Regions from separate parts of the Actinacidiphila sp. ITFR-21 genome, predicted to be linked through region 1. Evidence: riboswitches for the same ligand, from Rfam matches in the RefSeq annotation. Region 1 holds a riboswitch; the other holds the start of a gene.
What was found. A riboswitch is a leader RNA that binds a small molecule or an ion and turns the genes downstream of it on or off. The one in region 1 is predicted to bind glycine.

Region 1 (15,015 bases):
CCCCGCCCACGCTCCACTGTTTGTCTCCCAGTGAGAGGCGACATCATGCCGCTGCTTGTCCCCCCAGCACCCGCTCCCGCCCTGTTGAGCGTCCTGGCCGCGCTCAGTTCGCCAGCGGCGGTCCTGGAGATCCGGACCCCGGCGCTGCGCACTGCCGAAGGGCCACTGGACGCCGAACACCCGCTACCTGTCCACGTGTTCGAACCTGCCCCGGTACCCGGCGGCCTGCCTCACGCGCGGCTGACCGGCTGGCGGTTCCACATCAGGGCGGGCGCCGGAGTGGTCGCCGCGGGCGAAACCGTGGCGACCCCCGACGGCTGGGTCTTCTCGCGCTTCTCCGAAGGTCCCTACCTGGCCTCCACCGAACGGGCGCTGCGCCAGGCGGAGACGCTGCCAACCACGTACCAGCCGCATCTGCTGTCGGTGCCCAGCCTGTACATGCTGGCGCTGTGGCTGCACTGCCGTCCGCGGACCGACGCGGCCACCGCTCAGCCCGACCCGTCGGACCTGCTGATCCCGCTGGCCCCGGCGCCGCCCGGGATCGCCGCGCACCGGGTGCACCGGCTGGTGGAGCTGGCGCCGGCGCTGAGCAGGCGGCTGTCGCCGCCGCTGCTGGGGTCGCCCGCCTGAAGAGCGGATCCCCGCCCCCCACGGTGCCCTCCCCGCCGCCACGGCCGGGAGGGCACCGCTGTCGTACCGGCCGGCCGCCTCCGTCGTACCGGCGGGTACCGTCGTGAACACATCGTGACGGCAACCGCCCGCCCGGGTGACGCGTCCTCCACCTTCGAGGACAGCCTGCGCGAAACAGCTGCGGATCGGGGTCGGTGGAGCAACACTGGGACCGGCCGCACCATGAACGGGGGGACGGACATGGACCAGGCGGCAGACGCGACCGCCCGCACGACCCATTTCCCGCAGCGAAAGACACCTGCCATGTGCAACCACCAGCCGCAGTGCCCGACCGCAGAGTGCGCCGACCGTGAGGCCGCCTGCACCGTGGCCCACCACCCGGAGCAGGGCTGGAGCCTGCTCTGCAACGGGGTGGTGCTCTTCGAGGACACCGGCGAGCTGCTGCCCGACGGGCAGATCATCGCCCCGCACCGCCCGCTGGCCGGCGGCCGGATCAGCACCGCGGCCTGACCGCGACCCACCCACGACCCACCGCCCCACGACCCACCCACGACCCACCACCCCGCGACCGAGCCGGCCCCACCGCAAGCGGCGGGACCGGCTCTCACCGTTCGTCCGTGCCCAGGGCGTGCACGGGCCGGTGCGTGTACCGGGGCAGGTAGGGACGACGGGCCCGCCCGGCCCGCCGGCTCAGTGGGCGTAGGACTCCACCGGCGGGCAGGAGCACACCAGGTTCCGGTCACCGAAGGCCCCGTCGATCCGGCGGACCGGCGGCCAGTACTTGTCCGCGGCCGACACGCCGGCCGGGAAGACGGCTTCCTCGCGGCTGTAGAGGTGCTGCCACGCGCCGCCGAGCGTCGCGGCGGTGTGCGGCGCGCCGCGCAGCGGGTTGTCGTCCGCGGGCCACTCGCCGGCGCCGACCCGGTCGATCTCGCCGCGGATGGCGATCATCGCCGCGCAGAAGCGGTCCAGCTCGGCGAGGTCCTCGCTCTCGGTGGGCTCGATCATCAGGGTACCGGCCACCGGGAAGGACATGGTCGGCGCGTGGAAGCCGTAGTCGATCAGCCGCTTGGCGACGTCGTCGACGCTGACACCGGTCTCCTTGGTCAGCGGGCGCAGGTCGATGACGCACTCGTGGGCGACCAGGCCGCCGGGCCCGGTGTAGAGCACCGGGTAGTGCGGTCCGAGGCGCTTGGCGACGTAGTTGGCGCTGAGCACGGCCGCCTGGGTGGCGCGCTTGAGGCCCTCGGCGCCCATCAGCCGCACGTACGTCCAGGAGATCGGCAGGATGCCCGCCGAGCCCCAGGGCGCGGCCGACACCGGGCCGACGCCCGTGGCCGGACCCGCGGCCGGCTGCAGCGGGTGGTTCGGCAGGTACGGCGCCAGGTGCTCGCGGACCGCGACCGGGCCGACACCGGGGCCGCCGCCGCCGTGCGGGATGCAGAACGTCTTGTGCAGGTTCAGGTGCGAGACGTCCGCGCCGAACCGGCCGGGCCTGGCCAGGCCCACCAGCGCGTTGAGGTTGGCGCCGTCCACGTACACCTGGCCGCCGGCGTCGTGCACGGCCGCGCAGATGTCGGTGATGTTGTCCTCGAAGACACCGTGGGTGGACGGGTAGGTGACCATCAGGACGGCGAGCCGGTCGCGGTGCTGCTCGATCTTGGCCCGCAGGTCGTCCACGTCGACGTCGCCGTTCTCCCCGGTCCTGACCACGACGACCTGCAGGCCGGCCATCACCGCGCTGGCCGCGTTGGTGCCGTGCGCGGACGAGGGGATCAGGCAGACGGTACGGCCGGTGTCGCCGGCCGCCCGGTGGTAGGCGCGGACCGCGAGCAGTCCGGCCAGTTCGCCCTGTGAGCCGGCGTTGGGCTGGAGGCTGACCTTGTCGTAGCCGGTGACCTCGGCGAGCTGGTCCTCCAGGCCGTGGATCAGTTCGAGGTAGCCGGCGGCCTGCTCGGCCGGCGCGAAGGGGTGCAGGGCGCCGAACTCGGGCCAGGTGACGGGCTCCATCTCGGTGGTGGCGTTGAGCTTCATGGTGCAGGAGCCGAGCGGGATCATGCCGCGGTCCAGCGCGTAGTCGCGGTCGGCGAGCCGCCGCAGGTAGCGCAGCATCGCGGTCTCGCTGCGGTGCCGGTGGAAGACCGGGTGGGTCAGGTACGTCCCGGTACGCAGCAGGGCGGCGGGCAGCGCGTCGTCGGTGGCGGCGTCCAGCGCGTCGAGGTCGACGGCGCCGTCGGCGCCGAAGGCGGCCAGGACCGCGGCCAGCTGGGCCCGGTCGGTGGTCTCGTCGCAGGCGACGCCGACCCGGTCGGCGTCGGCCAGGCGCAGGTTGACGCCGGCCGCGCGGGCGGCGGCCACCACCCGGGCGGCGCGGCCGGGAACGTGGGCGGTCAGGGTGTCGAAGTACCCGCTGTGCTCGACGGTGACGCCGGCCGCGCGCAGGCCCGCGGCCAGGACGACCGCGTAGCGGTGTACGCGCCGGGCGATCGCGGCCAGGCCGTCGGGGCCGTGGTAGACGGCGTACATGCCCGCCATCACGGCGAGCAGCACCTGCGCGGTGCAGATGTTGCTGGTGGCCTTCTCCCGGCGGATGTGCTGCTCGCGGGTCTGCAGGGCCAGCCGGTACGCCTTGTTCCCGTCGGCGTCCACCGAGACGCCGACGAGCCGGCCGGGCAGGTTGCGGGCGTAGCCCTCGCGGACCGCCATGTAGCCGGCGTGCGGACCGCCGAAGCCCATGGGCACCCCAAACCGCTGGGTGGTGCCGACCGCGATGTCCGCGCCCAGTTCGCCGGGAGACGTCAGCAGGGTGAGCGCCAGCAGGTCGGCGGCGACGGTGACGACCGCGCCCAGTTCGTGGGCCCGCTCGATCACCGGCCGCGGGTCCCGTACCGCGCCCGAGGCGCCCGGGTACTGGAGCAGTACGCCGAACACGCCGCGGCCCGCGATCTCGTCCGGAATGCCGGCGGTGAGGTCGGCGGTGACGACCTCGACGCCGGTGGGTTCGGCGCGGGTCCTGATCACCGCGAGGGTCTGCGGGAAGGTGTCGGCGTCGACCAGGAAGACGCCCTGCTTCACCTTGCCGACCCGGCGGGACAGCGCCATCGCCTCGGCCGCCGCGGTGCTCTCGTCCAGCAGCGAGGCGCCGGATGTGGGCAGCCCGGTGAGGTCGGCGACGACGGTCTGGAAGTTCAGCAGCGCCTCCAGCCGGCCCTGGGAGATCTCCGGCTGGTAGGGGGTGTAGGCGGTGTACCAGGCGGGATTCTCCAGCACGTTGCGCAGGATGACCGGAGGGGTGAAGGTGCCGTAGTAGCCGAGGCCGATCATCGGGGCCAGTACCTGGTTGCGGGCGGCCAGGGCGCGCAGTTCCGCGAGCACCTCGGCCTCGGTGCGGGCGGCCGGCAGGCGCAGTGCCCCGGCGCTCCTGATGGCGCCCGGCACGGCGGCGTCGGTCAGCTCGTCCAGCGAGCCGTATCCCACGTGGGCGAGCATCTTGGCCTGCGCCTCGGCGTCGGCGCCGATGTGCCGCCGGGCGAAGGGGGCGGCGGCTTCCAGCTCGGCGAGGGGAATGCGTCGGTCCGTCATCTGCGGAGGGCCCTCCTGGTCGTGGCGACCTTCGGGGGTGCGCCGCGGCGCGGGCACCCTTGCGGCCTCCCCCTCTGTCATCGGGACCTGAGAGCTTCACCGCCCCCGCGGGGGCGGCTTGCACCGTCGGTGGGGGCCGGCCCCGGGATTCCGGACCTGCCCCGCTTTCCAGAGTGACCTGGCCCATGCGGTACGGATGCCTGAGAGATTCCGGGGAGGATTTGCTCCTTCGGCGCCTCCGTCACGCCCGCCCTCGGGTGTTCGGAAGACTCTCCCGCATGGGGTGCTCAGCCGTCTCCCAGCCTACCAGCGCCTCTTCGGGGCCGTCCGGGAGCGGGGAGGCGACGCATGTCACGCGGTTCCCCGAGTCGACACCGCCACCGATGTGCCCTTTCGTGGTAGTCAGCAGCAGTCGTCATTGGTTGGAGGGACCGTGCAGACCGACATCGATCCGCGGAGCCTGATCGGCCGCCGCGCCTTCGACCGCGACGGTGCGAAGATCGGCACGGTGGACGAGGTGTACCTCGACGACGCGACGGGCGCGCCGGAGTGGGCGGCGGTGCGCACCGGGCTGTTCACCCGGGACGCGTTCGTACCGCTGGAGCCGAGCGAGCTGGTGGACGACGAGTTGCGGGTGCCGTTCAAAAAGGCCCTGATCAGGGATGCTCCGGACTTCGGGGTGGGCCGGCACCTTTCACCCGAGCAGGAGTTGCAGCTCTACCACCACTACGGCATGGACGTGCCGCGGTCGGAGGGCGACCGGCTGCCGCCGTCGGAGCGGGACTTCGGCGAACCGGCCGGCGGGGACGGCCCGGACTCCTCACCCGGCCGCCGCTGAACCGGTACCGGCGCGCGCAGGGCCCTGCGGCGGACCCTGCGCGGCACTCCGCGGGGCACCCTGCGGGGCGAGCAGCGGCAGCGGGTCGCTGTGGACGAGCGCCGGGTCCGCCACGGCGAAGGTACGCACCCGGCCGGGCCCGGTGTCGGAGGGTACCTCGAAACGGACCGTGACCCGCCCCACACCGCTGCCCTGCACCCAGCCGGCGCCGTACTCCTCATGGGTGACGTCCTGGCCCGGCAGCCAGTGGTTCACCCGTTCCGGTGAGGCCGGCGCCGCCGTGGGCGGCGGCTCGGCGGCGTCCTCGCCGTCCGGGCGGCTCTCCCCGCTCTGCGCGAAGAGGTCCTCCTGGGTGAAGTCCGCCAGTCCCGCGACGCCCACCCCGAGCAGTCGTACGCCGCCGGTGGTGTCGACGGCCTCGATGAGCCGGCGCGCGGTCTCCCGTACGACCACCGGGTCGTCGGTGGGGGCCCGCAGGGTCTCGGAGCGGGTCAGCGTGGAGAAGTCGTAGCGCCGAACCTTGACCACGACGGTCCGGCCGGAGCGGCCCGCGCCGCGCAGCCGCTGGACGCAGCGGTCGGCGAGGCGGTCGATCTGGTGGCGCACCTGGGCCCGGTCGGTGAGGTCGGTGTCGAAGGTGTCCTCGACGGAGATCGACTTCACGTCCCGGTCGGCGACCACCGGCCGGTTGTCCAGGCCGGCCGCCATCGCGTGCAGGGAGGCGCCGTGCGCCCTGCCGAGCAGCCGCACCAGTTCCGCCTCCCCGGCCTTCGCCATCTCAGCGACGGTACCGATGCCGGCCTTGCGCAGGTGCTCGGCGGTGGCCGGCCCGACGCCCCACAGGGTGCGGACCGGCAGCGGATCGAGTAAAGCGCGCTCGGTGCCGGGCTCAACCACCACCAGGCCGTCCGGCTTGGCCTTCTCGGAGGCGATCTTGGCCAGCAGTTTGGAGCCGGCGAGGCCGACGGAGGCGGTGAGGCCGGTGGCGGCCCGGATGCGGGCGCGCAGCCGCACCGCGACCTGGCGGGGGTCCTCCTCGCCCCCGGCGGCCTCCAGGTCGAGGAACGCCTCGTCGAGGCTGAGCGGCTCGATCAGCGGGGACACCTCGGCGAGCAGCGCCATCACGGTCTCGCTGATCCGCCGGTAGATGCCGAAGCGGGGGTAGAGGTAGGCGGCGTTGGGGCAGAGCCGGCGGGCGTGGGCCATGGCCATGGCGGAGTGGACGCCGTGCACCCGTGCCTCGTAGGACGCGGTCGACACCACGCCGCGGGGCCCGAGGCCGCCGACCACCACCGGCTTGCCCCGCAGGCTGGGTTTGGACGCCTGCTCCACCGCGGCGAAGAACGCGTCCATGTCCAGATGCAGGATCGTCGGCGAACTTCTCACACCGTCGATCGTGCCGCACGCCACCGACATCCACCGTACGGATGTACGGCGCGGCGCCCCCGGCACCGGGCCGGGGCGCCGCCCCGGCGGCGCTCAGACGGCCCGGTTGCGCCGCCTGGCCAGCTCGTCGGCCGGATTGTGGCCGACCAGTGTCTCGCCGGTGTCGACCCGCTCGCCGTGCATCTGGGACAGCGCACTCTCCACGTCCCGCCAGACGACGCCCACCGCGATGCCGAAGACGCCCTGCCCGCCCTGGAGCAGATCCACCACCTCGTCGGGCGATGTGCACTCGTAGACGGTGGCGCCGTCGCTCATCAGGGTCATCCTGGCCAGTTCCGCGGGGCCGACGGACCGCAGGTGCTGTACGGCCGTGCGGATGTTCTGCAGGGCCACACCGGTGTCCAGCAGCCGTTTGACGATCTTGAGCACCACGACGTCGCGGAAGCTGTAGAGCCGCTGGGTGCCCGAGCCGTAGGCGGGCCGCACGCTGGGCTCGACCAGGCCGGTGCGGGCCCAGTAGTCGAGCTGGCGGTAGGTGATGCCGGTCGCGGCGCACGCGGTCGGGCCGCGGTAGCCGATCTGTTCGGCCGGCGCGTCCTGCGCCGGGCCGCCGCCCGCTTCGGCAGCGGCTCGGGCCAGTGTGCCCCGGGGCGGATAGGGGTCGCCGGTCGCCAGACCGTCGCCGGTGCTTCTCACGCCGCCCTCCGTTCCTGCACATCCGGTGGCCGCGCGCACGTGCCACCGGACTTTCCACACCGACGGTAGGCAGTCACCAGGGGTGCGTCAACGATCGCCACACTCGGCACGCCGAGTGATATTCGCCCCACGGGTGGTTTGACGCGGCCATGGGGCGGGAACGGTCCCGCGAATAGCCCCTTGGGGGCAACCTTGCCTCCGGGCATCGCGTTCGGCGTCACTGGTTGCTGGTGCCGAAGTCCTCGGGAGAGATCTGGTCGAGGAACTCGCGGAACTTCTCGACCTCGTCCTCCTGCTCGTCCGGGATCGCGATCCCGGCGTCGTCCAGCACCCCGTCGCTGCCGTAGATCGGCGTACCGGTGCGCAGCGCGAGCGCTATGGCGTCGGAGGGGCGGGCACTGACCTCGACCCCGCTGGCGAACACCAGCTCCGCGTAGAAGACACCTTCCCGCAGGTCGGTGATGCGCACCTCGGTGAGGGTTTGGCCGACCGCTTCCAGCACGTCCTTGAAGAGGTCGTGGGTCAGCGGTCGCGCAGGCGTCATGCCCTGCTGCGCGAAGGCGATGGCCGTCGCCTCACCCGGCCCGATCCAGATGGGCAGGTACCGGTCGCCTCCCACTTCACGCAGGAGCACGATCGGTTGGTTGGAGGGCATTTCAACCCGGACACCCACAACGTCGAGCTCGTTCACACAGCAACCCTAGGCCGTGCTCGCCGGGTTTGGTAGTCGGGCACCCGGCCGCGCCGCCCCGAGATGTCCTCCCGGGGGCCTCCGGCGGCTGGAATCGCCCGGTCAGCGCAGCCGGATCCGCAGCGCGGAGTGCAGCATCGCCGCATGCAGCCGTACGGAAAGATCGGCCAGTTCCCGTGCGGTGGCCTCGGCGTGTGCGCGGGTCCTGGGGTTGCGGTGCCTGCGCAGCGGCGCCACCACCTGCTCCACCAGGCCCGCCTCCCGGTCCGCGGCGGCCTTCACGGACCGCAGATGACGGGGTTCCAGGCCGAATCTGCCCAGATCGGCGATGAGCCGTCCGATGTTCACCGTCTCGGCGTCGTAACCGCCGTCCCCGCCGGCCTCGACCAGTCCGTAGGACTCCCACTGCGCCAGTTCGGCCTCGTCGGCCCCGGTGACCGCCAGCAGCTCCGCCCGGCCGATCCTGAGCTCCGGGGGCGGTCCGGGCTCCCCTGGGCCCTCCAGGGCCTCCCTGGACTCCCCCGGGCCGGGCAGCGAGACCTTCTCGCCGCGGTCCAGGGCGTCCAGGTGGTCCCTGATCACCCGCAGCGGCAGATAGTGGTCCCGCTGCACCCGCAGGACGTAGGCGAGCCGCTCCACGTCCGCGGGACCGAACTTCCGGTAGCCGGAGGGTGTGCGCTGCGGCTCGACCAACCCCTCCGCCTCAAGGAAGCGGATCTTGGAGATGGTCACCTCGGGGAACTCCTCCCGCAGCCGGCTCAGGACCGCGCCGATGCTCAGCAGGACCCCGTCGACGGTGGCGGTGCCGTCTCCGGCACCGCCCGACGTTCTCGGCATGCACACCTTCCCTGAGGTTCCCCGGACGCGCTCCCGGGGAGTTTCAGATGCCCCGCTGGCTCGCGTAGAAGACCAGCCGGTACTTGCCGATCTGCACCTCGTCGCCGTTGGCCAGCGACACGGTGTCGATCCGCTCCCTGTTGACGTACGTACCGTTGAGGCTGCCTACGTCCGAAACGGTGAATCCGCCGTCCTGGCCGCGCCGGAACTCCACATGCCGCCGGGACACCGTCACGTCGTCCAGGAAGATGTCGCTCTGCGGGTGCCGGCCCGCCGTGGTCAGCTCGCCGTCCAGCAGGAAGCGGCTGCCCGAGTTCGGCCCCCGCCGCACCACCAGCAGCGCCGAGCCGACCGGCAGCGCGTCCACGGCGGCCTGGGCCTCCGGGGACAGCGACGGCATCACGGTCTGGCCGGTGGCCTCCGCCTCGTACGCCTCCAGGCCGGAGATGGAGATCGTCGACGTGGTCTCCGACGCCCGCTCGTAGCCGCCGCCGGATCCGCGCAGCGGCGCACCGCAGTAGTTGCAGAAGCGGCTCGCCTCCGCGTTGGTGTGACCGCACCTGCTGCAGACCGGCAAGCCGGACCCTCCACCCGTCGCTGGGGCCGATGGTTCCCCGAAACCTATGCGCGCGGCGGAAGCGGGGTCAACAGACGCCACGCCGGGACCACCTGAATGGTCGGCACCGGGATCCTGCTGTTCGTTCCTGAACAACGGCCGGTCGGCGCCCTGTCCCTCTTCGGACAGGTGCCGTGGCGCGCGGTGGCGCGCCGTCGCCGGGTCACCCGACTGCCGCGCACTCTTGCCGAACAACTTCCCAAACAACTTCACGGGCGATTCCCCTTGAAAGAAGCAGACCCGCCCGTGGGGCAGGACGAACCCTCGCTACACACAGTTTCCCCTACACCGCACCCCACCGATGCCCCGACCCCCACCCTCACTGGGATGACCGAGCGTAGTCAGGCTGCTTCGACGGCCGCAAGGCGTCCACGACGATCTTCTGCGACCTGACGACATCAGCCGTGGCCTGCTCCTTCTCCAGCGTCTGCACCACCCCGCCGGGGATGTTCAGCGCCGGCTCCAGATCCTGCGGGTTGCCGATGACGTCGAACTCGTACGGCTGTGACACCTTGTGCCCGTCTATCTGCACACCGTCCGTACCATCCGTGAAGTACGTGTCGGCGACGACGCGCACCTCGTTGATCTGGATCGCCTCCGCGCCCGCCGCCCGCAGTTCCTGGAGCGTGTCGAGCAGGGAGTCCGCCTCCACGCCTCCGTGCGGGTCCTCGATGGTCAGGGTGATCCCCGGACCCTCGGCGGGCACGGTACCGGCCAGGACGCCCAGTTGCTGCGCCTTCTGCCGGGTCTGCCTGAGCGCCTCGGCAGCCCGGTCGGAGCTGGTCTCCAGTTCGCTGCGCTGGCTCTCCAGGCCCCGTTTCTCGTCCTCCAGCCGCTGGCTGCGGTTGTCCAACTCGGTGAGGATACGGACCAGATCCTCCTGCCGGGCACCGCGCAGGGCACCGCCGTTGTCACTGGTGGAGCGGACCTGGATGGCCAGCCCCAGGCCGAGTACGAACAGCAGCACGGCGACGGTCAGTTGGGCGCGCGACAGGCGCGGCGGCCACAACCCGGCCGCCAGGCGCTGCCGACCGGTCGGCCGGGACCCCTCGCCACCGGCCGCGTCCTGCTCCCCGGCCGGCCGCCGCGGTGGGTGCTCCGCCGGCTCCGGCGGGTGGTTCTCCTCGCTCATACAGCCGTCACGCCCGGAAGACGTGGCGGCGGATGGCGGCCGCGTTGGAGAAGATCCGGATGCCGAGCACCACCACGACACCGGTCGACAGCTGGGAGCCGACGCCGAGCTTGTCACCGAGGAAGACGATGAGGGCGGCCACGACCACGTTGGACAGGAAGGAGACGACGAACACCTTGTCGTCGAAGATCCCGTCCAGCATGGCCCGCAGGCCGCCGAAGACGGCGTCGAGCGCGGCGACCACCGCGATCGGGAGATAGGGCTCGACCCCGGAGGGCACCACAGGGCGCACCACGAGTCCGACCACGACTCCCACGACGAGGCCCAGTACGGCGATCACTTCGAACCCTTTCCGTTCCCGGCGCCGGCCGCCCGCCGCGCGCCGTCGGGCACGTGCTGTGCGGCGGCCGGCTTGGCGTACCGCACGATCAGGCTGGGTGCGGCGGCCAGTTGCAGCTTGTCCTGGACGGAGACGCTCGCGCGGATCCCGTAGTTCTCCTGCAGGACGTGCAGGTACTGCCCGTCCGCGCTCTCCTGGAATGCCTTGCTCAACCGCTTCCCGTCCCCGATCGCCAGCACCGTGTACGGCGGCGCCAGCGGTTTGTTGTCGACCAGTATGGCGTCACCCGCGGCCCGGATCGCCGACAGGGCGGTGAGGCGCTGCCCGTTGACGGTGACCGCCTCGGCGCCGGAGGCCCACAGGCCGTTCACCACCCGCTGCATGTCGCGGTCACGGACCCGGCCGGTGTCGGAGAAGCCGCTGCTCTCCCGCGGGCCCCCGGTGTCCCCCTGGGACGCCTCCCTGGCGTCGTCGACGACCAGCCGCACACCGGGCCCCTCTACCGGCGTGGCTGCGGCCAGCAGCTCCAGCAGGGCGTCGGCGTCCCCGCCCCGGTGCCTGAGCGCCGCCTGCTGCTCGGCGGACACGGTGTCCCGCAGCGAGTCGACGTCCTGCTGGAGCCGGTCGGCGCTCTTGGTCTCGCTCTGGATCCGGTCGATCAGCCGCTGCCGTTCCGCGGCCTGCGTCGGCGCGGAACGATGTGCCTGGGCGGCGCCCAGCGTGACGACGATCGCGGCGAGCACCAAGCCCGCGGCAAGCCACAGCCGGCCGCCGAGCGCCGTGGGCAGCCGGGAGGTGCCGACCTGGCCCCGGCGGGCGGCGGCCTCGGCGTACCCGTCGTCCAGGCTGTGCTCCATGACGTTGGTGAGCAGCGACATGGAGGCGTCCGGACGCCGAGGAGCAGCCCCGGCCACGGGGCTGCTCCGGTCGGGTTGCTGCTGCGACATGCCGCACATCGTCGCACGCCGGAGCCGGGGACTCGAACGGCCCCCGCGCGGAGCGTCGTTGCACCGCGGCGTCAGTGTCCGGCGCTCTCCACGACCTCCGACCACTCGTCCAGCAGGGCTTGCGCCGAGGCGTCGTCGGGTCCCTCGGCCCACAGGTGGGTGACGGCCTCCGCCGGGTCGGGCAGTACCATCACCCAGCGCCCGTCGGACTCCACGACCCGCACGCCGTCGGTGGTGTCCACCGACCGGTCGCCGGCCTCCTCCACCACCCGGCGCATCACCGAGCCCTTGACCGCCCACGGCGTCGGCACGTCCCGCTTGAGGACGTGGGCGCGCGGGATACGGGCGTCGATCTGGCTCAGCGTGAGCTGGGTACGCGCCACCAGGCCGATCAGCCGGACGAACGCGGCGGACCCGTCGAAGACGCTGCTGAACTCCGGCACGATGAACCCGCCGCGCCCGTCGCCGCCGAAGATCGTGCCCTCCTCCCGGCCCACTCGGGTCAGGTCGTCCGGCGACGTCGTGGTCCACGTCACCTGGGTACCGTGGTACGCCGCGACCTGCTCGCCGATCCTGGTCGTGGTCACCGGCAGCGCCACCCGCCCGCTGCGCCGCTCCGCGGCCACCAGGTCGAGCAGCACCAGCAGCGCCCGGTCGTCCTCGACGATCCGGCCCCGCTCGTCGACCAGCGACATCCGCTCGCCCACCGGGTCGAACCGCACGCCGAACGCGGCACGCGCCGAGGACACCATCTCCCCGAGCCGTACCAGACCCGCCCTGCGGCCCTCCTCGGTCTCCGTGGGACGTGCCTCGTCCAGACCGGGGTTGACGGTCAGCGCGTCCACCCCGAGCCGGCCCAGCAGGCTCGGCAGCACCAGACCGGCGCTGCCGTTGGCGGCGTCCACCACGACCTTCAGCCCCGAGTCGGCGATACCCGAGGTGTCCACGGCCCGCAGCAGCGCGCCCGTGTACGAGTCGAACACCGTCGCCGGGAAGTTCAGGTCGCCGATCTCCCCGGGGAATGCCCGGCGGTATTCCTGACGCGCGAACACCCGGTCCAGCTTGCGCTGCCCGGCCGCCGACAGATCCGCCCCGCGTTCGTCGAAGAACATGATGTCCAGCGAGTCCGGCCGCCCCGGCGTGGTCCTGATCATGATCCCGCCGGCGCTGCCCCGGGCGGTCTGCTGCCGTGCCACCGGCATCGGCACGTTCTCCAGGTCCCGCACGTCGATCGCACTGGCCTGCAGCGCCGAGATCACCGCCCGCTTGAGCGCCCGGGCACCACGTGAGTGGTCTCGCGCCGTGGTGACCGTCGAGCCCTTCTTCAGCGTGGTCGCGTACGCGCCGGCCAGCCGCACGGCCAGCTCCGGGGTGATCTCCACGTTCAGGATGCCGGACACCCCGCGGGCACCGAACAGATGCGCCTGTCCGCGCGACTCCCAGATGACGGAGGTGTTGACGAAGGCGCCGGCCTCGACGGTCTTGAACGGATAGACCCGTACGTTGCCGGTGATGATGGATTCCTCGCCGATCAGGCACTCGTCACCGATGACCGCGCCCTCCTCGATCCGCGCGGCCCGCATCACGTCGGTGTTCTTGCCGATCACGCAGCCGCGCAGATTGGTGTGCTGCCCGATGTAGACGTTGTCGGCGATGACCGCCTTGTGCAGGAAGGCACCGGTCTTCACCACCACGTTCGAGCCGATCACACTGTGCTCGCGGATCTCCGCGCCGGCCTCGACCTTGGCGTAGTCACCGATGTACAGCGGCCCGCGCAGAATCGCGTCGGGATGCACCTCGGCCCCCTCCGCCACCCATACACCCGGCGAGATCTCGAAACCGTCGATGTCGACGTCGACCTTGCGCTCCAGGACGTCCGCCTGCGCCTTCACATAGCTCTCATGGGTGCCCACGTCCTCCCAGTAGCCTTCGGCGATGAAGCCGTAGATCGGCTTCCCCTCCTTCAGCAGCTGCGGAAAGACGTCGCCCGACCAGTCCACGGACACGTCGGACTCGACGTAGTTGAAGACCTCGGGCTCCATCACGTAGATACCGGTGTTCACCGTGTCGGAGAACACCTGGCCCCAGGTGGGCTTCTCCAGGAAACGTTCGACCCGGCCTTCGTCGTCGACGATCGTGATACCGAACTCCAGCGGATTCGGCACCCGGGTCAGGCACACGGTGACCAGCGCGCCCTTCTCCTTGTGAAATTCGATCAGCTCGGTCAGATCGAAATCGGTGAGGGCGTCACCGGAAATCACGAGGAAGGAATCGTCCTTCAGTGCCTCTTCGGCGTTCTTGACGCTGCCGGCCGTCCCCAGCGGTTTTTCCTCGTGCGCGTAGGTGAGCTCCATCCCCAGCTCTTCGCCGTCCCCGAAGTAGTTCTTCACCAGGGACGCCAGGAACTGGACTGTGACCACCGTCTCAGTGAGGCCGTGCCGCTTGAGCAGGGTCAGGACGTGCTGCATGATCGGACGGTTCACCACAGGCAGCAGAGGTTTGGGCATGCTCGAGGTCATCGGGCGAAGGCGGGTACCCTCGCCGCCGGCCATTACAACCGCCTTCATGTCGGAAACATCCTCCTCGTGACTCAGTCAGCCGCGGTGTCCGCCCGGACAAGTCGCCGGACCTGCACCGCATAGAGGATCCCTGCCCACCAGTACAGGGTTGTACCCCAACCTGCGAAAGCCCAGCCGAAAACAGCCGCCAGGGTCGCAAGCCATCCACTTCCGTCGCTCAGCAGGAGCAGCGGAAAGGCGTACATGAGGTTGAAGGTAGCCGCTTTCCCGATGAAGTTCACCTGGGGTGGGCCGTAGTGGTGCCTCCGCAGAATCAGCAGCATCACCGCCATCATCACCTCACGTGCCAGCAGCAGCACCGTGAGCCACAGCGGCAGGATGCCACGCCAGGTGAGCCCGACCAGCGTGGACAGAACAAACAGCCGGTCCGCGGCCGGATCCAGGACGCGCCCGAGGCTGCTGATCTGATTCCAGCGACGGGCCAGCTTCCCGTCCAGGTAGTCGCTCACACCGCTCAGCGCCAGCACCAGCAGCGCCCAGCCGTCGACCTTGGGGCCGCCGAACTCGGGCCACAGAATCAGCCACAGGAACACGGGGACGCCGACCAGCCGGGCCATACTCAGGATGTTCGGAATCGTGAAGATCCGATCCGTTTGCACCCGTGTCTCCTGGACCTCCACGGGGTCCCCTCCTGCTGTATGTACGTGCTCCGCGTGCGGACGTTCCGTGGCGACTCTACTCCAGGCACGAAAAAGGCCCGGCGTCGGATCCTGTTCGGATCCGAGGCCGGGCCTCTCACTA
Region 2 (15,015 bases), 1.5 Mb from region 1:
CTGCGGCGCGAGGACACCCCGGTACCGCTGCTGCACGGCGGCGGCCAGGAGCGCAGCCGCTCCGGCACCCTCGACGTGCCGGCCATCGCCGCCTTTGCCACCGCGGCCCGTCTCGCGGCCGAGCGGCGGGCCGGGTTCGTCGCCGAGGTGGGCGCGCTGCGCGACGAGCTGGTACGCGGGGTGCGGGCGGCCGTACCGGACGCGGTCCTCAACGGCGACCCGTCGCCGCAGGGGCGGCTGGCCGCCAACGCGCACTTCACCTTCCCCGGCTGCGAGGGGGACTCGCTGCTGCTGCTGCTCGACGCGCAGGGCATCGCCTGCTCCACCGGCTCCGCGTGCACCGCGGGGGTCGCCCAGCCCAGCCACGTCCTGCTGGCGATGGGCGAGCCGGCCACGTACGCCCGCGCCACCCTGCGCTTCTCCCTCGGGCACACCACGACCGCGGGGGAGGTCGCCGAACTCGTCGCGGCGATCGGCCCCGCCGTCACCCGGGCCCGCGCCGCCGGCCAGACCTGAGCCGCCGGGCCGGGCCGTACCGCCGGTACCGCCCGTCGCGACCGCGCCGCCCGTACGACGGCGACCGCGCCGCCCGCGCGGCGGGCGGGCCACCGCCGCGGGCGGCACCGGCGCACGGCGCGGGCAGCAGGGGGCGGCCCGCACCGGGCCGCCCCCCTTCCCGTACCGCGCGCTATACGCCCGCCGGCTCCTGCGCCGGCCGCCGGGCCGCCGTGTTCTCCGGGTGGTGGCAGGCCACCCGGTGGCCCGGGGCCAACGCCACCAGCGGCGGCTCCTGCGCCGCGCAGACCTCGGTCGCCTTCCAGCAGCGGGTGCGGAAGCGGCAGCCGCTCGGCGGGTTGACCGGGGAGGGCACGTCCCCGTTGAGCAGGATCCGGCCGCCCGACGCCCCCGCGCCGCCCGCCAGCTGCTGCTGGCGCCGCTTGGGGTCCGGCACCGGCACCGCGGACAGCAGCGCGGTGGTGTACGGGTGGAACGGCGTGCCGTACAGCGACTCCCGGTCGGCGATCTCCACGATCTTGCCGAGGTACATCACCGCGATCCGGTCCGAGACATGGCGGATGACCGACAGGTCGTGGGCGATGATCACATAGGTGAGGCCCAGCTCCTGCTGGAGGTCGTCCAGCAGGTTGACCACCTGCGCCTGGATCGACACGTCCAGCGCGGAGACCGGCTCGTCGGCGACCACCAGCTTGGGCTTGAGCGCCAGCGCGCGGGCGATGCCGATGCGCTGCCGCTGCCCGCCGGAGAACTCGTGCGGATAGCGGTTGTAGTGCTCGGGGCTGAGGCCGACCAGCTCCAGGAGGTTCTGCACCTCCTTCTTCACCCCCAGCTCGGTGGCGACCTTCTGCAGCTTGAAGGGCGCGCCCACGATGGTGCCGATGGTGTGCCGCGGGTTCAGCGACGAGTACGGGTCCTGGAAGATCATCTGCACGTCGCGCCGCATCGGCCGCATCGCGCCCACGCTGAGGTGGGTGATGTCCCGGCCCTCGAACTCGATCCTGCCGCCGGTGGGTTCGAGCAGCCGGGTGATCAGCCGGCCCATGGTGGACTTGCCGCAGCCGGACTCGCCGACCACGCCGAGGGTCTCCCCGGCCGAGACCTCGAAGTCCAGCCCGTCCACCGCCTGGACCGCGCCGACCTGCCGGCGCAGCAGCCCCTTGGTGATCGGGAAGTGCTTGACCAGCCCGTTCACCTTCAGCAGCGGCTCCCCCGACGGCTGCCGGGGGACCGAGCGGTGCGGCTCGTCGGCCGCTGCCGCCGCGGCCTCGGGCGCGTTCTTGTCCAGCGAGGGTGTGTCCGCCACGGCTTCGTCCCGGCCCTTCACAACGTGGGTGCAATCTCTTCGGTCCAGATCCGGGCCCGCTCGTCGTCGCCCAGGTGGCAGGCGACGACATGCCCGGGGGCCACTTCCCGCAGCTCCGGGACGAGCGTCTCGGAGGCGCCGCCGTTCAGCCCGGCGTACGGGCAGCGCGGGTGGAAGGCGCAGCCGCCCGGCACGTTGATCAGGCTGGGCGGCGTGCCCTTGACCGGGTTGAGCCGCTCGATCCGGTCCCGGTCCATCCGCGGCATCGAGCCCAGCAGACCCCAGGTGTACGGGTGCTGCGGCTCGGTGAAGACCTTCTCCGCGGTACCGCGTTCCACGGCCCGGCCGGCGTACATCACCAGCAGGTCGTCGGCGACCTCGGCGACCACGCCCAGGTCGTGGGTGATCATGATGACCGCGGAGCCGAACTCCTTCTGCAGATCGCGGATCAGGTCCAGGATCTGCGCCTGCACGGTCACGTCGAGCGCGGTGGTCGGCTCGTCGGCGATCAGCAGTTCGGGGTTGTTGATCAGCGCCATGGCGATCATCGCCCGCTGCCGCATACCGCCGGAGAACTGGTGCGGGTAGTCGGAGTAGCGCTTGCGCGGCTCGGGGATGCCGACCCGGTCCAGCATCTCCACCGCCCGCTCGCGGGCCGCCTTCCTGGACACCTTGTTGTGCACCCGGTACGCCTCGACGATCTGCGCGCCCACCGTGTAGTAGGGGTGCATCGCCGACAGCGGGTCCTGGAAGATCATCGCCATCTTCCGGCCGCGCAGCCTGCGGACCCGGTCGGGGTCGGCGCCGATCAGCTCCTCGCCGTCCAGCCGGACCTCGCCGGAGATGCGGGCCCTGGCGGTGCGGTGCAGGCCCATGATGCCGAGCGAGGTGACGGACTTGCCGGAGCCGGACTCGCCGACGATGCCGAGGGTACGGCCGCGGGCCAGGTCGAAGCTGAGCCCGTCGACCGACTTGACCAGGCCGTCGTCGGTGTCGAAGTGGATCCGCAGGTCGCGGACCGACAGGTACGCCTCGCCGACCGTGTCCTCGGCCCGGTCCGGCTCGCCGCTGACGTCGGTGCTCACGAGAACCTCACCCGGGGGTCGATGGCGGCGTAGAGCAAGTCCACGACCAGGTTGCACAGGACGATGAAGACGGCGGCGATGATGGTCACCCCGAGCACCTTGGGCAGGTCGTTGTCGGTGATGGCCTGCACGGCGTAGGCGCCGACGCCCGGGAAGGAGAAGACCGTCTCGGTGAGGACCGCGCCGCCGATCAGCAGGCCGAAGTCCATGCCGAAGATGGTGACGATCGGGGTCAGCGCGGCCCGCAGGCCGTGCTTGCCGACGACCGTCCGCTCCGGCAGGCCCTTGGCGCGCGCGGTGCGGATGTAGTCCTCGCCCATGGTCTCCAGCATCCCGGCCCTGGTCAGCCGGGCGTACAGCGCGGAGTAGAGGAAGGCCAGGCTGATCCACGGCAGGACCAGGTTGGACGCCCACTGCACCGGGTCGCTCTCGAAGCCGACGTACTGGATGTTGCTCCAGACCTGCCACTTGTAGACGAACAGGCCCTTGAGGACCAGGCCGGTGAAGAAGATCGGCAGCGAGACGCCGGCCAGTGCCACGCCCATGGAGACGCGGTCGAAGACCGTGCCGCGCTTGAGGGCGGACACGACGCCGATGGCCACGCCGGAGACCACCCAGATCACGGCCGCGCCGATCGCCAGCGAGACGGTGATCGGGATGCGCTGCTTGATCTCGGGCCACACCTCGACATGGCTCTTGAAGGAGTAGCCGAAGCAGGGGCGGTGGCACGTGGCCGCGTCGGGGCCGAACTTGTAGTGCGCGCCCATGACGATGGCCTTGATGAAGTGCCAGTACTGCTCGTACAGCGGCAGGTCCAGGCCCAGGTTCTTCTTCACCGCCGCGATGGACTCGGGGTTGGCGTCCTTGCCCACGTACTGGGTGGCCAGCTGGGTGGTGGTCTGGCCGCCGAGTTTCGGCACCCAGAAGAAGATCAGGAACGTGACCGCGCTGACGACCAGCACCAGGAAAATCGCGGCGATCACGCGTCGGATGATGTACGCAGTCACAGCGGGTCGGCGCCGGGGCCGGCGGCCGGGTGGTACCCGGCCGCCGGCCCCGAAGCCTTCACCTGCCTTCCGGTGTTCGGTGCCTACTCTTCGATGCCCCGTCGGGGCGGTTGGACTACTTGGACGAGCCGAGCAGCAGGTAGTCGTACATACCCAGGTAGGCCTGCGTCACGGTGACGTTGGTGGCCGAGTCCGGACGGTAGAGCAGGTTCTTGCGGTAGATCAGCGGCACCACGGTGGCGGTGTCCACGACCATCTTGTCGATCTGGCCCCACGCGGTGGTGCGGGCCGCCGCGTCGGTGTTGGAGATCGCGTCCGACAGCGCCTTGTTGATGGCGGGGTCGTTCAGCTCCTGCAGGTTGTTGCCACCGGACGGCTTGATGGCGCTACCGTCGACGATCTGGTCCAGGAAGCCGTAGCCGGTCGGCCAGTCGGCGCCCCACGCGGTGAGCATCAGGCCGAGCTGGTGGCTGTGCACGTAGCTCGGCACACCGGCGAAGTTGGAGAAGTACTTGCCGGCCGGGTAGCTCTTGATGTTGGCCGTGATGCCGACCTGCTTGAGCGAGTTCTGGATCGCGGTGGCGGTCGCCATCTCGGTCGGCCGGTCGCTGCGGGCGGTCAGGTTGGTGGTGAAGCCGCCCGGCTTGCCGCACGCGGTCAGCGACTGCTTGGCCTTGGCCACGTCACCCTTGCCGCCCGGCGTCGCGAACTCGTCGAACTTGCTGTAGCCGTTGACGGTCGGCGGGAGCAGCGTGGTCGCCACGTCGCCCTTGACGCTGCCGCCGATGGCGGTCTGCACCGAGACCTTGTCGATCGCGTACTCGACGGCCTTGCGGCACTCGATGTTGTCGAACGGCGCGACGTTGGGGTTGATCGCCATGTACGAGGTGGCACCGGCGTACGAGTCGTCGGTGTTCTTGGCGTACTGCGGGTTGATCACCTTGGCCTGCGTCTGCGGGCTGACGCCGGTACCGCCGGAGTCGACCGTGGTGTTGCCCGACAGCAGGTCGTTGTCGATGCTGGTCGCGTCGACCTTGAACTTGATCTTGATCTCGTCGGGCAGCGCCTTGCGCACCGGGTCGGTGGCCTGCGACCACTCGGGGTTGCGCACCAGGTCGGCCCCCACGCCGTCCTGGTAGGACTTGAACTTGTACGGGCCCGAGGAGACGATGTGCTTCACGTAGCCGGCGCCGTCGTCCTTGGCCGCCGGGATCGGGGCCGTCTGCGAGAAGGTCGCCAGGTAGTCGAAGTCCGCGAACGGCTTCGACAGGTGGAAGACGATCGTGGTGTCGTCCGGCGTCTCGATGGACGCGATCCCGTTCGGGTTCTTGTCCTTGTACGGGCCCTGGTACTTGTCGCCGCCCTCGAGGTACGCCTTGAAGTACGTCGGGCCGTTGGACAGCGCCTCGGGCGCGAAGTTGCTGCGCTCGATGCCGTACTTGATGTCCTTGGTGGTGATCGGCGTGCCGTCGTCGTACTTCAGGCCGGGACGGATGGTGTACGTCCACGTCTTGGCGTCCGCGCTGGCCTTGCCGAGGCCGGTGGCGAGGTCCGGGACGACCTGGAGGCCCGCGCTGCCGGCGGCCGGCTTGAAGGTGAGCAGGGTACGCGCGTAGAGGCGGGAGAAGTTCTGCACCCAGCCGTAGTACGTGTTGCCCGGGTCGAGGGAGTCCGGCACGTCGGAGTTCTCCATCGTGACGGTGCCCCCCTTCTTGTCCGAGGCGTTCACGATGCCGGTCAGGGCGGCGTCCTTCGCGGCGGAGACACCGGAGGCGGTGCTCTTCGTGCCGCCCCCGGTCTTCTTGCCGTCGTCCTTCGAGTCGCTGCTGCACGCGGATGCTCCCAGGGCGAGTGCCATGGCAAGCGCCAGCGTGGCTGTCGCTTTTCTGCTGTTCATGCCGAGGAAAGCCTCCTGAATCGGTGTTTAAGCCTGTGGTACGTACTGCGTGCGGGTGGTCTGTGGGTGGCGTTCACTTGCCGCGCGGATCGAGGGCGTCGCGCAGTCCGTCGCCCAGCAGGTTGAACGCCAGGACGGTGACGAAGATCGCCAGGCCGGGGACGACCATGTACTGCGGGTCCGCGTAGAACAGATCGATGGCCGAGTTGAGCATGCCGCCCCAGGACGCCTGCGGCGGCGCGATGCCGACGCCGAGGAAGCTCAGCGCGGCCTCGAAGAGGATGTTGGTCGGGATCAGCAGGGTCGAGTAGACCAGGATCGGCGCGACCAGGTTCGGCAGCAGCTCCTTGAACAGGATGAACGGCCCGCGGGCGCCGAGACTGCGGGCCGCCTCGACGAACTCCCGCTCCCGCAGGGAGAGTGTCTGGCCGCGGATGATCCGGCCCATGTACGGCCAGTTGAAGAAGCCGATGACGAAGATCAGCACGCTGATCCGCAGCGGCAGCCCGTTCAGGCCGAACGCGCCGTCCTGCAGCGACGCCGAGATGGAGATCGCGAACAGCAGCAGCGGAAAGGCCAGGAAGGTGTCCATCAGCCGGCTGATGGCGCTGTCCACCCAGCCGCCGTAGTAGCCGGCGACCACTCCGAAGATGACGCCGAGGATCACCGACAGCAAGGTGGCGCCGGTCGCGACCAGCATCGACACCCAGGATCCCTCGATGATCCGGGCCAGCAGGTCGCGGCCGAACTGGGGGTCCACGCCGAGCGGGTGCGCCCAGCTCATCCCGCCCCAGCCGCCCTTGGGTGCCACCGTGTTGGGGTCCACCAGGTCCTGGTGGAAGGCGTTGGGGTCGAGGTCGAAGACCTTCTCGATCAGCTTGGAGAGGACGGCGAGCAGCACCAGGCAGATGACAACGATGCCACCGGCAACGGCGACCTTGTCGCGCTTGAAGCGCGTCCAGGCGATCTGCCCGAGGGACCGTCCCTCGATCGTCTTCCGCCCGGCCCCCTGGAGAATGGCTTCGGGCTGGGCCTCCGCCTGTCCATGGGTGGTCTCAATCGGTGCGGTCATGGCGTAGCTGACCCCTCTCGCCGGCGGGTAGCCGGCGCGCGCCCGCCGCTGTAGCGGCTTTTGTCGATTCGACCGCGATGACGGTTCTCGGATACGTCACAGCGCCTTCTGCCGGTGGATTCTTCTGTGCCGCGGTGATCACCCGCCAGCCCTGACCGGGAACGGATGCGCAACTGTGATGTGGTGATTCATCGACCGTTACCGACCCGTACCTCGGGGTACGGTCGTCTGGTGAACGAGCGGCTGCGCGCGGTGTATGACCTGATGATGCCACAGGCCCGGGAAATGGCGGGCCTGCACGAGTACGACGGCCGGGTCCAGGATCTGTCCCCCGCCGGGGTGCGCCGGGCGCTGGCAGAAGTGGTCCGCGCCCGCCGCGCGGAGGGCCGGCTGGACGACACCCACGACGAGGCGCACCTGCGGATCTTCGAGAAGGCGCTGCGCACCCAGTACGGCGATCTGGAGATGCACCGGCGCGACCCGTATCCGCATCTGTCCAACCTGGAACTGGCCTGCTACGACCGGGAGTACGCGCCCCGCAAGGAGCGGGCCAGGGCCCGCCGCAGGCACCTCGCGCACTGGCCGGAGGCGATCGACGCCTCGCTGTCGGCGCTGGACCGGGTGAACGCCCCGGTCGCGGCGGCGCTGCTCGGCGCGGCCCGCGGCCTGGCCGTCGGCCTCGACCCGGAGCGGAGCCCGGCGGAGGCCGCCGCGCTCGCCGCGCACGCCCGGCTGCTGGCCCGGCTGGAGGACGCGGCCGAGCACGGCGACCCCGACCCGCGGCTCGGCGGCAAGGCACTCGCCTCGCTGATGGGAGCCCAGGAGGGGCTGCGGGTGGACCTGGAGGCGCTGGCCGGGGACGCCGGCCGGGAGCGCGACCGGCTGACCGAGCTGCTCGCCGACTCCTGCCGCGCCCTCGACCCGCGCCGCACGGTCGACGAGCTGATCCCCGAACTGCTGGCCGACCACCCGGGCGCCGACCAGGTCATCCCGGAGGCGGCCCGGCTCACCGACGAGGTGATCGCCTTCACCAAGGAGCACGGGCTGGCCCCCTACGTCGACGGGGAGTGCCTGGTCGGCCCCGCCCCGCCGTCGCGCCGCTGGTCGATGGCCATGATGGCGTGGGAGGCGCCCGGCGAGTCCGACGCGCCCTCCTGGTACCACGTCACCCCGCCGGATCCGGACTGGCCGGCCGAGGAGCGCGAGGAGTGGCTGACGGTCTTCAGCCGGACCAGCCTGCCGGCGATCACCGTGCACGAGGTCTCCCCCGGCCACTTCGCGCACGGCCGGGCACTGCGCCGCACCCGCGGCCCGGTCCGCCGCACCCTGCACAGCCTCTCCTTCAGCGAGGGCTGGGCGCACTACGTCGAAGAGGTCTGCCTGGAGGAGGGCTTCCGCGCCCACGACCCGCGCTTCGCCATCGGCGTCGCCCTGGAGGCGCTGGTCCGGGTCACCCGGCTGACCTGCGCGATCGGTCTGCACACCGGCACGATGGACCTGGAGGAGGCCACCCGGCTGTTCATGCGCGACGCCCACCTGGCCCGTACCAGCGCCGCGTCCGAGGCGCGGCGCGGCACCTTCGACGCCGGCTACGGCCGCTACACCTGGGGAAAGCTGGAGATCATGCGGCTGCGGGCGCGGGCCAGGCGCAAGTGGGGCGGGGAGTTCTCGCTGCCGCGCTTCCACACGTCGCTGCTGGCGCTGGGGAGCCCGCCGCTGGGGCTGCTGGAGGGCATCTTCGCCCGGGAGAAGTGACGCGGCGCGGATGCGGGTGTCCCGCTCCGGAAGCGGGCGACGCGGTACGGGAGCGGGCGCGGTCTCCCCGTGCGGTCGGTCGGGGCGGCCCCGCTGTCCGCGGGGGGAGCGGCGGCCGTGGGCCGGCCCGGCGCCGCCGTACCGGTCCGGCTTCCGTCCCGGAACGGGTGGCGCCGCCCGCGGGCGGCGGTCAGTAGCGCGCCGGGCCCCACGAGGCGCCGCCGCCGTACGCCTCGCGGTCGAAGAACGGCTGGCCGTTGGCCCGCATCCACATGCCCACCGGGTCGTACGCGTCCGCCATGGCGACCGTGGAGACCGCGAGGCCGTCCGGGACGCCGGACACGGCCTGCCGCATCATCAGCCGGACCGACTCGACCGCCTGCGGCGAGGAGTCGTACACCTCGACGCCGACCGCGAGGTACGGCTCGCCGAGGGCCGGCTGGACCCAGGCCCGGCGCAGCGAGCGGACCGCCGGGGTGCGGTGGGCGGCCTGGGCCAGCAGGGCGTAGAACTGCGGGATCTGCAGGGAGGGTTCGCCGATCTGGAGCGGTCCGGCCGGCAGCAGGTCCAGGCCGACGGCGATCCGTCTCAGGTCCGGCCAGGGCACGCCGACGCCGCCGTCGGCCGCGTGCGGGTTGAGCCACAGGCCGCAGCGGTCGGGGTAGAGGGTGAGCGCGATGTCCCGCCCGGAGACCACCTCGTGCTCGCGGGTCCAGCCACTGGCGGCCAGTTCGCGGGGCGAGGTGCAGCAGGGCGCGTAGCCGTGGCCGCCGATCTCCATGCTGCCGTACTGGGCGTCCGCCGAGCCGGTCGAACCCCGCCACAGCAGCATCCACACCTGGCCGGCGGCCAGCGATCCGAGCAGGTTCTCGTAAGCGTCGAACCGGCCGGGGGCCACCTGGAGCAGCATCTGCTCCATATGGCCGGCCGCCGCCGCGCCGCCTTGCGCGCCCGCGATCACGTGGGACCGCCCCTTCCCCTTGGTCGGTTGTCCGCTCTTTGCGCTGTTCGGTTCTGTGTGCTGTCCGCCGACCGTGCCCGGCTGCCCGGTCCGGTCGGCCTGTTCGGTCCGTCCGGCGCACATCCGTGCGCTGCCTGCCATCAAATCAGGTCGAGTGTTCCCGGTGGAACGCTGACCGACTCAACCCGCACCGGCTAAAGTCGGCGTATACGCGGCATATACGTAGTCGGCCGGCGACACTCCGCGACGCTCCGCGGATACCCGCTGGTCGCGCGGTCAGTCCCGGACGAAGAACGGCCCGACCTGCTCCAGCATCCAGTCGCTCACCGGGTCCTGGGCCACGTCGAGCAGGATCAGCTGGACCTGCCAGGGCAGCGGCACCGCGCCCAGTGCCCGGCCGACGGCGTCCATCGCGGCGGCCCGGTCCGCCTCCTGCCAGCGGTCCAGCTCCACCCCGACGAACAGCTCGGGCGCCTTCTCCTCCACCGAGGCCAGCGCCCGGCGGGCGCTGAGCACCACCGGGCTCACCGCGAACTCGGCCGCCGCCGCGGCCAGGAAGTCCACCGGCTCCTCGTGCGGAGCCGGCTGCCACAGCCGCACCCGGGCGCCGGGCCGCGGGGCGCCGGGCCCGCCGCCCTCCGGACGGCACAGCCCCGCCACGGCGGCCGGCGGCACCGGCACTCCCACGGCCCCGCCCGGGTTCACCGCGATGCCCACCAGCGGGGGCAGCCCGCGGGCGAACTCGTGCACCGGCGCGATCGTGCAGGACATGCCGTCGGCGGCCTGCCGGAACTGCTGCTCGGAGCTGAACACCGGCACGTAGGGCGCGCCCTCCAGTTCCATGGTGGGCAGGTCGAAGCCCGGGGCGCCCTGGTGGCCGCCGTTGGGCAGTGGCACCCACACCCGGGACCGGCTGAGCACCTCCATCAGCCGGGGCGTCGCCGAGGGGTCGCCCAGGCTCGCGGCGAGCACCTCTTCCAGCTCGTTGGCCGGCCATATGTACGGTGCCGGATTCTCCATGTCCACCCTTGTCCGCCCATGTGCCACTGTCCTGCTGCCCGGAAACCCTAGCGGCTGCCGGGCCCGCGGGCATGCGATGATGGGCCGGACACCTTGCATAACGGCCGTTGGAGGCCGCGCGGGAGAGTTCCGCCCCCGGTCGGGGCGGGCGCCGAAGGAGCAAGTCCTCCCTTGAATCTCTCAGGCACAGATACCGCGCGACCGAGGCAGATCTGAAAAGCGGACGGGCCGCTGCCGCGCTGCGCGGTACGGGGCCGGTCCCACCCACGGTGCAAGCCGTGCCCCCTCGCGGGTCACGGTGAACCTCTCAGGTTCCGATGACAGATGGGGAGGCCAGGTTCCCGCTTGGCCACGTCCGTCCGTCGATCCGTCTGGGAGCACTTTCCGATGAGCGAACCCCGCGACCCGCAGGCCGCGCCCGTTTCCGTGCCCGTGTCCACGCCCGTACCGGTGCCCGCGACCCGCCGCACCGCGCTGGACGCGCTGCACCGCGCCCTCGGCGCCACCATGACCGACTTCGCGGGCTGGGACATGCCGCTGCGGTACGCCAGCGAGCGCGAGGAGCACCAGGCGGTACGCACCCGCGCCGGCCTCTTCGACCTCTCGCACATGGGTGAGATCACCGTCACCGGGCCGCAGGCGGGCCGGGCCCTGGACCACGCCCTGGTCGGCCACCTGTCCGCGCTGGCGGTCGGCCGGGCCCGGTACACCATGATCTGCGCGCCGGGCGGCGGCATCCTGGACGACCTGATCGTCTACCGGACGGCCGACGACACGTACCTGATCGTCGCCAACGCCTCCAACGCGCAGACCGTGCTGGACGCGGTGACCGAGCGGGCGACCGGGTTCGAGGCGCGGGTCCGCGACGACCGGGACGCGTACGCCCTGCTCGCCGTCCAGGGCCCGGAGGCGCCCGGCATCCTGAAGTCGGTCACCGACGCCGACCTGGACCACCTCAAGTACTACGCCGGGCTGCCCGGCACGGTCGCCGGGGTGGACGCGCTGATCGCCAGGACCGGCTACACCGGCGAGGACGGCTTCGAGCTGTTCGTGGCGCCGGCCGACGCCGAGCGGCTGTGGCGGGCGCTGAGCGGGGCGGGGGCGGCGGCCGGGCTCGTACCCTGCGGGCTGTCCTGCCGGGACACGCTGCGGCTGGAGGCCGGGATGCCGCTGTACGGGCACGAGCTGAGCGCCGCCGTCACGCCCTTCGACGCGGGGCTGGGCCGGGTGGTGGCGTTCGGCAAACCCGGGGACTTCGTGGGCCGGCGGGCACTGACCGCCGCCGCCGGGCGGGCCGCCGCCGCACCGCCGCGCAAGCTGGTCGGGCTGGTCGCCGAGGGCCGCCGGGTGCCGCGGGCGGGCTACCCGGTGACGGACGCGGCCGGCGCGGTCATCGGCGAGGTCACCTCCGGGGCGCCCTCCCCCACCCTCGGGGTCCCGATCGCGATGGCGTACGTGGACGCGGCGTACGCGGCGCCGGGCTCGGCGGGGGTCGCGGTGGACATCCGCGGGGTGCGGGAGCCGCACGGGGTCGTGGCGCTGCCGTTCTACAAGCGCTCCCGCTGAGCGAGGGCGACGCTCCCGCCGAGCGACGGCTGCGGCCTGCCGGGCCGCGGCCCTGCGGCGTCCCGCACCCGTGCTCGCTTCCCCTCGGCCTCCGCTCCCGCTCCCGCCGCGGCGTCGCCCTTCCACCCGCTTCCGCTTCCGTTCCCCTTCCGTTCCCTAGGCTTTGCGCACCCGGCCCCAGGCGCCGCCGCGGCCGGGTGCTCCGGCCCGCGGTCCGCCGCGGACCCGTTCCGTACCGTCCTCCGTCCAGCGCGTCCCCTGTGCGGGCGCTCCGACCCATCCGGGAGAATTCCGCCATGAGCATCAACCCTGAGCAGCTGCGTTACAGCAAGGAGCACGAGTGGCTCTCCGCCCCCGCCGACGGGGTCGCCACCGTGGGGATCACCTCACACGCCGCCGACGCGCTCGGCGACGTGGTCTTCGTCCAGCTCCCCGAGGTCGGCTCGACCGTCACGGCCGGTGAGACCTGCGGCGAGCTGGAGTCCACCAAGTCGGTCAGCGACCTGTACTCGCCGGTGTCCGGTGAGGTCACCGAGGCCAACCAGGACGTGGTCGACGACCCGTCCCTGGTCAACTCCGCGCCGTTCGAGGGCGGCTGGCTGTTCAAGGTGAGGGTGTCGGAGGAGGCGGCGGACCTGCTGTCGGCCGCCGACTACGACGCGTTCAGCGCCGGCTGAGCCGCGCGCCACCGCTGTCCGCCCCTCCCGACCAGGAAGTTCCCATGTCCCTGCTGAACCAGTCCCTGCACGAGTTCGACCCTGACGTCGCCGCCGCGATCGACGCCGAGCTGCTCCGCCAGCAGTCCACCCTGGAGATGATCGCCTCGGAGAACTTCGCTCCGGTGGCGGTCCTCGAAGCCCAGGGCTCGGTCCTGACCAACAAGTACGCCGAGGGCTACCCCGGCCGCCGCTACTACGGCGGCTGCGAGCACGTCGACGTGATCGAGCGGCTCGCCGTCGACCGGGTGAAGGAGCTGTTCGGCGCCGAGGCGGCAAACGTGCAGCCGCACTCGGGCGCGCAGGCGAACGCGGCGGCCATGTTCGCGCTGATCGAGCCGGGCGACACCGTCCTCGGCCTGGACCTGGCGCACGGCGGCCATCTGACCCACGGTATGCGGATCAACTTCTCCGGCAGGCTGTACCGGGTCACCGCCTACCACGTGGACGACCGGACCGGCCTGGTCGACATGGCGGAGGTCGAGCGGCTGGCGAAGGAGCACCGCCCGCGGCTGATCATCGCGGGCTGGTCGGCGTACCCGCGGCAGCTGGACTTCGCCGGGTTCCGGCGGATCGCCGACGAGGTCGGCGCCTATCTGATGGTCGACATGGCGCACTTCGCCGGGCTGGTCGCGGCCGGGCTGCACCCCTCGCCGGTGCCGTACGCGGACGTGGTCACCACCACGACCCACAAGACCCTCGGCGGCCCGCGCGGCGGGGTGATCCTCTCCACCGCCGGGCTGGCGAAGAAGATCGACTCCGCGGTCTTCCCCGGTCAGCAGGGCGGCCCGCTGGAGCACGTCATCGCGGCCAAGGCGGTGGCCTTCAAGGCGGCGGCGACGGAGGAGTTCAAGGACCGCCAGCGGCGTACCCTCGACGGCGCGAGGATCATCGCCGACCGCCTGGTGCGGCCCGACCTGGCGGAGCTGGGCATCTCGGTGCTGTCCGGCGGCACCGACGTCCACCTGGTCCTGGTGGACCTGCGCGACTCCGAGCTGGACGGCCGGCAGGCCGAGGACCGCCTGCACGAGGTCGGCGTCACCGTCAACCGCAACGCCGTCCCCAACGACCCCCGCCCCCCGATGACCACCTCGGGCATCCGCGTCGGCACACCCGCGCTCGCCACGCGCGGCTTCGGGCCGGACGACTTCCGCGAGGTCGCCGACATCCTCGCGGGGGCCTTGCGGCCGGCCTACGACGCGGCGTCCCTCCGTGCCCGGGTCACGTCCCTGACCCGGCGCCACCCGCTCTACCCCTGACCATGCCCCTCCACGCCGCCGCCCCGCCTGACGGGGGCCCGGCCCCGGTGCCGTTGCGGGCAGCGGTGCCCCCCTCAGGAATGCGGGGAACCGCGCGACCGGCCACAACAAGGCCGCACGTCGCCACCGGCCGGAAGGGGCAGGGGCCGCCGGAACCGCACCAGGACCCGCGCCACCGGCCGCCGGCCGGCATCCGCACCCCGACAGGTCGCCGCCGGCGGCACCAGCACCGCCGCCCGCAAGGGCAGCGCACAACCGGCCGGGCGCCGCACGGCGCACCACGTCAGGAGCCGCACCCCATGGCAATATCCGTCTTCGACCTCTTCTCGATCGGCATCGGCCCGTCCAGCTCCCACACCGTCGGCCCGATGCGCGCCGCCGGCATCTTCGCCCACCGGCTGAAGAACGAGGGCCTGCTGGCCCACACCACCGCCGTCCGCGCGGAACTGTTCGGCTCACTCGGCGCGACCGGCCACGGCCACGGCACCCCGAAGGCCGTCCTGCTGGGCCTGTCCGGCCACTGCCCCCGTACGGTCGACGTCGAGACCGCCGACGACGAGGTGGCCGCGATCGGCACCACCAAGCGGCTGGACCTCCTCGGCGCCCACGGCGTCGACTTCGACCCCGACACCGACCTCGTCCTGCACCGGCGGCGCTCGCTGCCGTACCACGCCAACGGCATGACCATCGGCGCGTACGACGCGTCGGGCACCGCGCTGCTGGAGAAGACGTACTACTCGGTGGGCGGCGGCTTCGTGGTCGACGAGGACGCGGTCGGCCAGGACCGGATCAAGCTCGACGACACCGTGCTGCGCTACGCCTTCCGCACCGGCGACGAGCTGCTGCGGCTGTCCC

Region 2: linked by a shared signal. The riboswitch ahead of gcvT (glycine cleavage system aminomethyltransferase GcvT) and the one ahead of gcvP (aminomethyl-transferring glycine dehydrogenase) in region 1 are both predicted to bind glycine.

Annotation. Positions count from the first base shown of each region.
Region 1 is NZ_CP134605.1:6,683,883-6,698,897, reverse strand. Features, by position in the region: gene RLT57_RS29925 (hypothetical protein) at 46-630, shown strand; gene RLT57_RS29920 (DUF5999 family protein) at 934-1,140, shown strand; gene gcvP (aminomethyl-transferring glycine dehydrogenase) at 1,321-4,212, opposite strand; glycine riboswitch at 4,280-4,389, opposite strand; glycine riboswitch at 4,391-4,499, opposite strand; gene RLT57_RS29910 (PRC-barrel domain-containing protein) at 4,646-5,050, shown strand; gene RLT57_RS29905 (DNA polymerase IV) at 5,033-6,436, opposite strand; gene RLT57_RS29900 (MerR family transcriptional regulator) at 6,530-7,132, opposite strand; gene RLT57_RS29895 (bifunctional nuclease family protein) at 7,350-7,823, opposite strand; gene ftsR (transcriptional regulator FtsR) at 7,926-8,660, opposite strand; gene RLT57_RS29885 (FHA domain-containing protein) at 8,704-9,237, opposite strand; gene RLT57_RS29880 (DUF881 domain-containing protein) at 9,596-10,408, opposite strand; gene RLT57_RS29875 (small basic family protein) at 10,416-10,748, opposite strand; gene RLT57_RS29870 (DUF881 domain-containing protein) at 10,745-11,704, opposite strand; gene RLT57_RS29865 (mannose-1-phosphate guanyltransferase) at 11,767-14,262, opposite strand; gene RLT57_RS29860 (CDP-alcohol phosphatidyltransferase family protein) at 14,286-14,894, opposite strand.
Region 2 is NZ_CP134605.1:5,218,074-5,233,088, reverse strand. Features, by position in the region: gene RLT57_RS23500 (cysteine desulfurase family protein) at 1-516, shown strand, start outside; gene RLT57_RS23495 (ABC transporter ATP-binding protein) at 689-1,822, opposite strand; gene RLT57_RS23490 (ABC transporter ATP-binding protein) at 1,840-2,907, opposite strand; gene RLT57_RS23485 (ABC transporter permease) at 2,904-3,914, opposite strand; gene RLT57_RS23480 (ABC transporter substrate-binding protein) at 4,030-5,811, opposite strand; gene RLT57_RS23475 (ABC transporter permease) at 5,885-6,883, opposite strand; gene RLT57_RS23470 (DUF885 family protein) at 7,115-8,638, shown strand; gene RLT57_RS23465 (enhanced serine sensitivity protein SseB C-terminal domain-containing protein) at 8,829-9,599, opposite strand; gene RLT57_RS23460 (enhanced serine sensitivity protein SseB) at 9,876-10,619, opposite strand; glycine riboswitch at 10,729-10,825, shown strand; gene gcvT (glycine cleavage system aminomethyltransferase GcvT) at 11,007-12,185, shown strand; gene gcvH (glycine cleavage system protein GcvH) at 12,482-12,862, shown strand; gene glyA (serine hydroxymethyltransferase) at 12,907-14,160, shown strand; gene RLT57_RS23440 (L-serine ammonia-lyase) at 14,460-15,015, shown strand, end outside.